Regions from separate parts of the Pseudomonas sp. Stari2 genome, predicted to be linked through region 2. Evidence: predicted binding sites of a transcription regulator. Region 2 holds the regulator's gene; each other region holds the start of a gene.

The links. The regulator sigma-54, encoded in region 2, starts transcription at its own class of promoters, with help from an activator protein. The targets are predictions, from matches to a motif close to ANTGGCATNNANNTTGCTNT.
Region 1: a site for sigma-54 is predicted at 1,359-1,378, ahead of NH234_RS10305 (CmpA/NrtA family ABC transporter substrate-binding protein). Genes of this name have one in related genera too.
Region 3: a site for sigma-54 is predicted at 1,934-1,953, ahead of glnK (P-II family nitrogen regulator). Genes of this name have one in related genera too.

The regions. Positions count from the first base shown of each region.
Region 1 covers NZ_CP099760.1:2,231,346-2,234,602, forward strand. The annotation lists gene NH234_RS10300 (ANTAR domain-containing response regulator) at 1-16, opposite strand, end outside; gene NH234_RS10305 (CmpA/NrtA family ABC transporter substrate-binding protein) at 32-1,243, opposite strand; gene NH234_RS10310 (quinone-dependent dihydroorotate dehydrogenase) at 1,467-2,486, shown strand; gene NH234_RS10315 (ribosome modulation factor) at 2,625-2,840, opposite strand.
Region 2 covers NZ_CP099760.1:1,206,623-1,209,879, forward strand. The annotation lists gene rapZ (RNase adapter RapZ) at 1-408, opposite strand, end outside; gene ptsN (PTS IIA-like nitrogen regulatory protein PtsN) at 411-875, opposite strand; gene raiA (ribosome-associated translation inhibitor RaiA) at 887-1,195, opposite strand; gene NH234_RS05330 (RNA polymerase factor sigma-54) at 1,269-2,762, opposite strand; gene lptB (LPS export ABC transporter ATP-binding protein) at 2,949-3,257, opposite strand, start outside.
Region 3 covers NZ_CP099760.1:6,291,426-6,294,682, reverse strand. The annotation lists gene NH234_RS28975 (HigA family addiction module antitoxin) at 294-563, shown strand; gene NH234_RS28970 (Bro-N domain-containing protein) at 558-1,085, opposite strand; gene NH234_RS28965 (accessory factor UbiK family protein) at 1,481-1,741, opposite strand; gene glnK (P-II family nitrogen regulator) at 2,155-2,493, shown strand; gene NH234_RS28955 (ammonium transporter) at 2,531-3,257, shown strand, end outside.

The DNA.
Region 1 (3,257 bases), 1.0 Mb from region 2:
GTAGAATGCGCAACATGTTCGCGGTCTCCTGTCAGCGGTGGGCGAGCAGAGGGGCGTTGTTGCTCAACGCGTGCAGCTTGAAGCTTTGCGCGTAAGCGGCCGGGTCGCTGCCGTCCCAGACCTTGCCGTCGATCAGCTGGCTGCTGCGCATATCCTCGGTGCCAACTGGCACACCGACAGTGCTGGCCGCGTCGCGGTACAGCGTCAGTTGCTGCACTTGACGGGCGACGGCGAGGTAATCCGGGTCGTCACGCAGCAAACCCCAACGGCGGAACTGGGTCATGAACCACATGCCATCTGACAGGTACGGCAGATTCACCTTGCCATCGCCGTGAAAGCGCAGTGCGTGCGGATCCTGCCAGCGGTTGCCCAGACCGTCGTCGTAGTCTCCGAGAAAACGCGGCTCGATGCAGGAAACCGGGGCGTCGAGGTACTCGGCGGCGCTGAGCAGGTGCGCGGTGCTGCGGCGGTTTTCCGGGCTTTCTTCGATAAAACGGCTGGCTTCGAGGATCGCCATCACCAGCGCCCGGGCCGTGTTGGGGTATTGCTCGACGAAGGCGCGGGTGCAGCCGAGGACTTTTTCCGGATGGTCGGGCCAGATAGTCTGGCTGGTCGCCAGGGTGAACCCGAGATTTTGCTGTACGGCGCTGGCTGCCCACGGCTCACCAACGCAGAAACCGTCGATGCGACCGGCTTGCAGGTGCGCGACCATTTGCGGCGGCGGCACCACCACGCTGTCGACATCCTGCAATGGATGAATCCCCTGGCTCGCCAGCCAGTAATAAAGCCACATGGCATGGGTGCCGGTGGGGAAGGTCTGGGCAAAGGTCAGCCTTGCGCGGGTTTGGTGCACATGACGGTCCAGCGCCTCAGGACCGGTCACACCCAGCCCCTGCAAGCCGTGGGACAGGTTGAGGCTCTGGCCGTTCTGGTTCAGCCCCATCAGCACCGCCATGTCGGTCGGCGCGATGCCACCGATACCCAGGTGGACCGCGTAGATCAGACCGTACAGGCTGTGTGCGGCGTCGAGTTCACCGCTGATCAAATTGTCCCGCAGGTTGGCCCATGAGTTCTGGCGCTTGAGATTCAGGGTCAGGCCGTAAGGCTGGGCAAAGCCCTGCGTGGCGGCGACCACCACCGAGGCGCAGTCGCTCAGGGCCATGAAACCCAGGTTGATTGCGCTTTTTTCCGGGGCATCGCTGCCGTTGACCCAGGCCAATGGCCCGACGGAGGTTTGAGTCATGAAAAACCACCTTCAAAAAAAACGTCGTCCGAGGCTTTGCCCGCGCAAAACCGAGAGACGACGCCATTGTCCTTGCCTGCACACCACCATTGGCCTGCGGGCTGATGCCGAGGAAGGTGCAAGGCATATGCCATGCGCACGGATTTACCCATGCGCCTCGCGCGGCGGGGCGATGCCCGGCTATAATCGCCGCCTCTTTTCGCCGCCCGAGTCATAGCCGCCCATGTACACCCTGGCCCGTCAGCTGTTGTTCAAACTTTCCCCGGAAACCTCCCACGATCTGTCGCTGGATCTGATCGGCGCGGGCGGGCGTTTGGGCCTCAACGGCTTGTTGTGCAAGGCGCCGGCGTCGCTGCCGGTCAATGTCATGGGCCTGCAGTTCCCGAACCCGGTGGGTCTGGCGGCCGGTCTGGACAAGAACGGCGCAGCCATCGACGGCTTCGCGCAGCTGGGTTTCGGTTTTGTCGAAATCGGCACCGTGACTCCGCGTCCGCAGCCGGGCAACCCGAAACCACGGATCTTCCGCCTGCCGGAAGCCGAGGCGATCATCAATCGCATGGGGTTCAACAACCTCGGCGTGGATAACCTGCTGGCGCGTGTGGCGGCGGCCAAATACAAGGGCGTGCTGGGGATCAACATCGGCAAGAACTTCGACACCCCGGTCGAGCGCGCAGTGGATGACTACCTGATCTGCCTGGACAAGGTCTACGCCCACGCCAGTTACGTCACGGTCAACGTCAGTTCGCCGAACACCCCGGGCCTGCGCAGCCTGCAGTTCGGCGATTCGCTCAAGCAATTGCTGGCGGACCTGGCCACGCGCCGCGCCGAACTGGCCCTGCGTCACGGCAAACATGTACCGCTGGCGATCAAGATCGCGCCGGACATGACCGACGAAGAAACCGCGCAAGTGGCGCAAGCGCTGATCGAAACCGGGATGGACGCGGTGATTGCCACCAACACCACCCTCAGCCGTGTAGGCGTCGAAGGCATGGAGCACGGTGACGAGGCGGGCGGTCTGTCCGGTGCGCCGGTGCGTGAGAAAAGCACCCACACCGTGAAAGTGTTGGCGTCCGAGCTGGGCGGCAAACTGCCGATCATTGCGGCGGGCGGTATCACCGAAGGCAAGCATGCGGCCGAGAAGATCGCTGCCGGCGCAAGCCTGGTGCAGATTTACTCCGGCTTCATCTATAAGGGCCCGGCGCTGATTCGTGAGTCCGTGGACGCCATCGCCGCCAAGCGCTGATCATCGGACATAAACGGCAGGCACAAAAAAGGGCTCCTCGAAGGAGCCCCTGGGCCGTAGCCCGCCGTCCGGGAAGGACGTGCATGGTGATCAGGTAGTTACGAAATCAGATTGTCGTGTCGCAATAAGTGCCCTGTGTCAGCCGACGGCGTGAAGTTCGTTGAGTCTGTGGATTCCCGCAGTGCCGGTCATACCGTCCCAGTTGTCGCCGCGTCCTTCTCGCCAGCCGTTGATCCAGGCTTGACGTACCGACGGTAGAGTAAATGGGCAAAGCTCACGGGATTTGCCACCAACGCCATATTGATATCCGCGCAAAAATGCTCTTTCCAACGGATCACGCTTAAGTCTTCTCATAGGGTGTTTCCCTCACTTGTTGACTGTTTTTGTCGCGTCGACCTCAATTGAGGTCTGGCAGAAAAACTCTGCCGTTGGCGGCTCGCTGCCGGCGTGGCGAGCCAAGGTGTTGACGCCGTTGCGACGTCAACCTGTGTCCAGTTCTAACCAATGAGTCACATCGAGGGAATGACCGTTTTGTCATAAGGACGTAACGAAAAGGGTGCTATGGCGATAAGTAACGGCAGGTTTCATGAATGTTTATTCACCAAACCCCGGTATGATCGGCCCTGCGCTGTATGACAGGTTTAATGCCTTAGTGAGAATGACCCACGTTTACCATCGGGTACTTTTCGACGAAGGGTTGCTTTGAGTCATTTTGTTGCATCAACTTTTTTATCTGTCCCGGCATCTAAGCTCCTTTGACCCGAGCAGCGG
Region 2 (3,257 bases):
ATCGGCCAGGTCGGCGATCGGGCCCAGCAGAGCTGTTTCATCGTTGATGGCTTCAGCCAGCGAACGATTGGCACTGCTCAGCGGGTGACGGCGACGGGTTTCCGAGAAACGCTTGAGCAGGGTTTCTTCATCGGCATCCAGATACAGAACGTCGCACTGGATGTGCCGGCTGCGGACTTCCTCAAGCAACTCCGGAAAACGCGAAAGATGGCTTGGCAGGTTGCGTGCATCGATCGATACCGCGACCAGTGGCTGAGACAGTTCCGTATGAATCAGTGCGCGTTCCGCCAGCTCCGGCAGCAAGCCGGCCGGCAGATTGTCGATGCAGTAGTAGCCGTTGTCCTCGAGGACATCCAGGGCCGTACTTTTGCCCGAGCCGGAGCGGCCACTGACGATGATCAAGCGCATGTTTAGTGCCCGTTTTGCTCGTCCAGGACAACCTGATACAAGGCTTCGTTGGTGGTGGCGCGACGCAGCTTTTCGCGTACTTCCTTGCGATCGAGCATGCTGGCGATCTGGCGCAGCAGTTCCAGGTGTGCATCGGTGGCAGCTTCCGGGACCAGCAGCACGAACAGCAGGTCCACCGGTGCGCCATCGATGGCATCGAAATCGATAGGGGCTTCAAGGTGCATCAAGGCGCTGATGGGCGATTCACAACCCTTGAGGCGGCAATGGGGAATGGCGATGCCGTTGCCAAAACCGGTCGAACCGAGTTTTTCACGGGCAATCAGCGCCTCGAAGACATCTTGCATCTCCAGATCCGGCTTTTCCCGGGCGATCAGGTTGGCAATTTGTTCGAGGGCTTTCTTTTTACTGCCGCCCGGCACGTTCACCAGGGAACGGCCGGGGGTCAGGATGCTTTCAAGTCGGATCATGGGGGTGGGGGTTATCGACCGGTAGCGCCCTGAAGCAGGCTCTGGGTCTTTTCCTTATGCTTTTTGAGTTGTTTATCAAGCTTGTCGGTCAGCGCGTCGATCGCTGCGTACATATCGGTATGTTCCGCGTTTGCGACGACCTCGTTGCCGGGAATATGCAGCGTGGCTTCGATTTTCTGCTTCAGCTTCTCGACGCACATCGTGACTTGCACGTTGGTGATCTTGTCGAAATGCCCCTCAAGCCTCTTGAGCTTTTGCTCAACGTACTCACGGAGAGGTTGGGTAACTTCCAGTTGGTGTCCACTGATGTTGACTTGCATACAGCTTCTCCTTCGTTGCCAGTGCATAAAGCGGCAGGCCGAAGAGCCTGCCACTGGAACGCTGTAACGTGGCTTACATCAACCGCTTGCGTTCGCTCGAAGGCGCGATCCCGAGGGATTCGCGGTACTTGGCGACGGTGCGGCGAGCCACCTGAATGCCTTGTGCTTCCAGTAAACCAGCGATCTTGCTGTCACTCAACGGCTTTTTCTGATTTTCCGCAGCAACCAGTTTCTTGATGATCGCGCGGATTGCCGTGGACGAGCATTCGCCGCCTTCGGAGGTGCTGACGTGGCTGGAGAAAAAGTATTTCAGTTCATATATGCCCCGTGGGGTATGCATGAATTTTTGTGTGGTTACCCGGGAAATTGTCGACTCGTGCATGCCCACCGCTTCAGCGATGTCATGCAGCACGAGTGGCTTCATGGCTTCGTCGCCGTATTCAAGAAAACCGCGCTGATGCTCGACGATCTGGGTCGCTACTTTCATCAGGGTTTCGTTGCGGCTTTGCAGGCTCTTGATGAACCAGCGGGCTTCCTGCAACTGATTGCGCATGAACGTGTTGTCGGCGCTGGTGTCGGCGCGGCGTACGAAACCGGCGTACTGGGCGTTGACCCGCAGGCGCGGCACCGATTCCTGGTTCAGCTCGACCAGCCAGCGCTCGTTATCCTTGCGCACGATCACGTCAGGCACCACGTATTCGGCTTCGGTGGATTCGATCTGCGAACCAGGGCGCGGATTGAGGCTCTGTACCAGTTCGATGACCTGGCGCAGTTCATCTTCCTTGAGCTTCATGCGCCGCATCAACTGGCTGTAGTCGCGGCTGCCGAGCAGGTCGATGTAATCGGTGACCAGGCGTTTGGCCTCGGCCAGCCAAGGGGTCTTGGCCGACAGCTGGCGCAATTGCAGCAGCAGGCATTCGCCCAGGTTGCGTGCACCAATCCCGGCAGGTTCGAATTGCTGGATGCGGTGCAGGACGGCTTCGATCTCGTCCAGCTCTATGTCGAGCTCCGGGTCGAAGGCGTCGAGGATTTCTTCAAGGGTTTCGTCGAGGTAACCCTGATTGTTGATGCAATCGATCAGGGTCACGGCGATCAGGCGATCGGTGTCGGACATCGGTGCCAGGTTCAACTGCCACAGCAAGTGGCTTTGCAGGCTCTCGCCAGCAGAGGTGCGGGTGGTGAAGTCCCACTCGTCGTCATCGCTGCTTGGCAGGCTGCTGGCGCTGGTCTGGTAGACGTCTTCCCAGGCGGTGTCGACAGGCAGTTCGTTGGGGATTCGCTCGTTCCATTCGCCTTCTTCAAGATTGTCGACCGTTGGGGCGGTCTCCTGATAGGAAGGCTCCTGAATCTCGGTGTTGGGCTTCTGTTCGGCGTTGTCGGCCATGGGATCGGAGTTGTCGAAGTCGTCGCCGTCTTCCTGGCGTTCGAGCATCGGATTGGATTCCAGAGCCTCCTGGATTTCCTGTTGCAGGTCCAGGGTCGACAATTGGAGCAGGCGGATGGCCTGTTGCAGCTGCGGTGTCATCGTCAGCTGCTGGCCCATTCTCAAGACTAGCGATGGTTTCATGGCAGGGGCTTAACACCTTATTCGCCGGCGCTATGCGCCATCCACTACAGGGCGCCGAAGCGCCAAACTTAAGCAAATTATATGCCTGAAACTGTCGTGTTTGCCTAGAGCGCTGTAACAATAAAAGCGTATAAAAGTGCGCTTCAACGTTACAGCACCCGGACGGTCGGTCGAATGCTGTCGCGTTTACAGACGGAACTCGTGACCCAGATACACTTCCTTCACCAGATCGTTGGCGAGGATGGTCGCGGAGTCGCCTTCGGCGATCAGTTGGCCGTCATTGACGATGTAGGCCGTTTCGCAGATATCCAGCGTCTCGCGGACGTTGTGGTCGGTGATCAACACACCGATGCCCTTGGCCTTGAGGTGGTGAATGATCTGCTTGATGTCGCCCACGGAGATCGGGTCGACACCGGCGAACGGTTCGTCGAGCAGGATGAATTTCGGTGCGGTGGCCAGTGCACGGGCAATTTCCACCCGGCGACGCTCACCACC
Region 3 (3,257 bases), 1.2 Mb from region 2:
GATTGGCTGACATATTTCCAGCCAGTCGGAGTGCTTGGAGGTGTAATTCAACAATCAGAAGTAGCTTTGTCTTCCTCTTTTTATCTTTCACAGAGACCTCCATCCTGACGGGTACATTTTCGTTTGCCAATGTAATGAGGGGTGTAAGGACGGCATAACCAGGCGGGGACGCTGATTTTTGTAGGGGCATGCCCTAATAGTTGTAGGACGCCAGCGAAAGGGACTCAACGGTCTTGTATTGCAAAGTCGGGTGCTCCAGTTTGGCCGCTCAATGCAGCCTCTGGAGGCGACAAATGAACCGCAATGGTATGCGCCCGATTCATCCCGGCGAAGTTCTGAGTAAGGAATTCATGGAGCCGTTGGGCATGACTGTCATGGACTTGGCCATGCCCACGAACTGGCCTGAAACCGAGATCGAGAAGCTTGTGAAATGCCAGCTCAGGATCTGCGCCGATCTGGCAATCAGGCTGGCAATCCACCTCAACACCACGCCTGAGTTCTGGATGAATCTTCAGTCGACTTACGATTTACGCAGGGCCCAGCTCCGGCATGCGGGCCTATAGCGATTGCAGCATCCGCGAAGCCCTTTTCCACCAAGTGGCCGGCACTGGGTGTTTTCGCTTTTCCCGTTCTACCAGCATCTGCGGCACATCCTGCAACCGAATCCACGGCTGGTTATTCCAGTGCAGCAAACTCAACGACATCTCGGGCCAATTCAACAGGCTTAGCTGTGGGCGTTCGCTTGTGGTGGGGTGCTGGGCATCGCGCAGGGTGGGGATGACCTGATGGGTGAGCCATTCGCGTAGCGCTCGGTATTCGGGGCAGTAGTGATAGACGAGGAGGGCGTAGATGCCGGATTCGCTGATCAGGAGGGTATCTTCGATCTGGTTGTGGATCAGGGTTTTGCGAGTTTGGTATTGGTCCGGGTCGAGCTTTCGCAGCATGCGTTCGTTGAGATAAATATGCAGCAGGCGGCCCAGATCACGGGCAGAGAACCAGGGTTGGTTCTGGATGAGGAGGGCGTGGAGGGGGAGTTTGTGGCGGGTGAAAACCTGAGGAGTGAGGTACGTATCTTCGTTATTCATTGAACAGCTCCTTTTGCTTTAGGGCTGCCCTCAATTGTCGCCAAACAATTGGGTGGCAGTCGTACGCGGGTTGGCGAACCGGAGCAAAAGGAACCCGGCAGACCCGAAGGTCTCCCACGCACAACCGCCATGACTCGATGTGGCGGTAAACATAGCCGCCATCAGGGTTGTCGTGCGCCTTAAGCTTTCCGGGTCGCCAAACCCAGTGCTGAACATTCAGCATTGGGTGAGCTTAGGAATCAGGGCTTCATGACGCAATCGGACGGCGGGATTGCAATCTGTAGGATTCTGCCGAGAGTCGATAGCGAATCCTGAATGGCGGGAAGGTCGTTCCGACCTTCATTCGCGGGCAAGCCCGCTCCCACAAGGGGCCGCGTTCATAAAGAAACGAGGTGTTATTCGGCCGACGGCGTCAGCTTCGCTTCCAGCTCAGCCACCTTCGCTTCAAGACTCTCAAGCCGGGCGCGAGTGCGCGCCAGCACCACCATCTGACTATCGAATTCTTCCCGGCTCACCAGGTCCAGTTTGCTGAAGGCACTTTGCAGCAGCATTTTGAACTGGCTTTCGATTTCGGCTTTTGGCAATGGCGTGTCGCCGCTGAACAGGCGGGAAGCGGTGCCGCTCAGGGCGTCGAGGAAGTCTTTGGGCGCGAGCATGGGATATGTCCTGGAAACAATGGCCGGCAGTGTATCACGCAGTGTCTATAGTCATTCGCGCGGGCCGGGATGCACGCTTTTCGCGCAAAAGGACGAACGGCTGCGCACCGTTGTTGTGCGTATCCCGTGTGCCATTTCGGTGATGGCATCGACGGCCACGGCCAAGGGATTGAAATCAGGGGATTTTGGCGAGATGGCAAGCTTTCTGCTTAGTCGGTAGTGACCCATGCACTGATGCAGTCGCTGTGACGAATGCAGTGCGCCGGACGGGACGGGGAGTTTCGTCGGGAGCGGTTAGCTGGCGTCAGTCGGGCAGGTACGGCCGACGATGCGTTACAAAGCCAGGCACTGCGCTTAGACTTGAGTCGGGTTTGTTTTCCTGGGGCAAGTCCACCAATTCGGGAGAGAGTTTCATGAAGCTAGTCACTGCCATCATCAAGCCGTTCAAGTTGGACGACGTGCGCGAGTCGCTGTCCGAAATCGGCGTGCAGGGCATTACCGTTACTGAAGTCAAAGGCTTCGGGCGGCAGAAGGGTCACACCGAGCTGTATCGCGGCGCGGAGTACGTGGTCGATTTTCTGCCCAAGGTGAAAATCGACGTTGCCATCGACGACAAGGATCTGGATCGGGTTATCGAGGCGATAACCAAGGCTGCCAACACCGGCAAGATCGGTGACGGCAAGATCTTCGTGGTCAATCTGGAACAGGCGATCCGCATCCGTACCGGCGAAACCGATACCGACGCGATCTAAACGCCGCCACAAACCCAACGCCCCAGGAGAAAACAATATGACTCTGCGTAAATTCGCAGGGCTAGGCGCCCTGTTGTCCATCGTAATGCCCGGCCTGGCTTTGGCGGCAGATCCGGTGGCGCCTCCAGTCCTCAATTCCGGCGATACCGCCTGGATGCTGACCTCGACGGCCCTCGTGCTGTTCATGACCATTCCCGGCCTCGCGCTGTTCTACGGCGGCATGGTTCGGTCGAAAAACATTCTTTCCGTGATGATGCAGTGCTTCGCCATTACCGGCCTGGTCACCATCCTGTGGTTCCTTTATGGCTACAGCATGGCGTTCGACACCACCGGGATGGAAGCCAACGTCGTCAACTTCAACTCCTTCGTCGGCGGCTTCGGCAAGGCCTTCCTCGCGGGCATCACGCCTGCCAGCATTACTGGCCCGGCGGCGCTGTTCCCTGAAGCCGTGTTCGTCACTTACCAGATGACATTCGCCATCATCACCCCGGCGCTGATCGTCGGTGCCTTCGCCGAGCGTATGAAGTTCTCCGCGATGCTGGTGTTCATGGGCATATGGTTCACCGTGGTGTATGCGCCGATTGCGCACATGGTGTGGAGCGGTCCGGGGTCGCTGCTGGGTGACTGGGGCGTGCTCGACTTCGCGGGCGGCACCGTGGTGCACATCAACGCCGGTATCGCCGGTCTGGTGGCGTGCCTGGTGCTGGGCAAGCGCAAAGGTTTCCCGACCACCCCGATGGCGCCACACAACCTCGGTTACACCC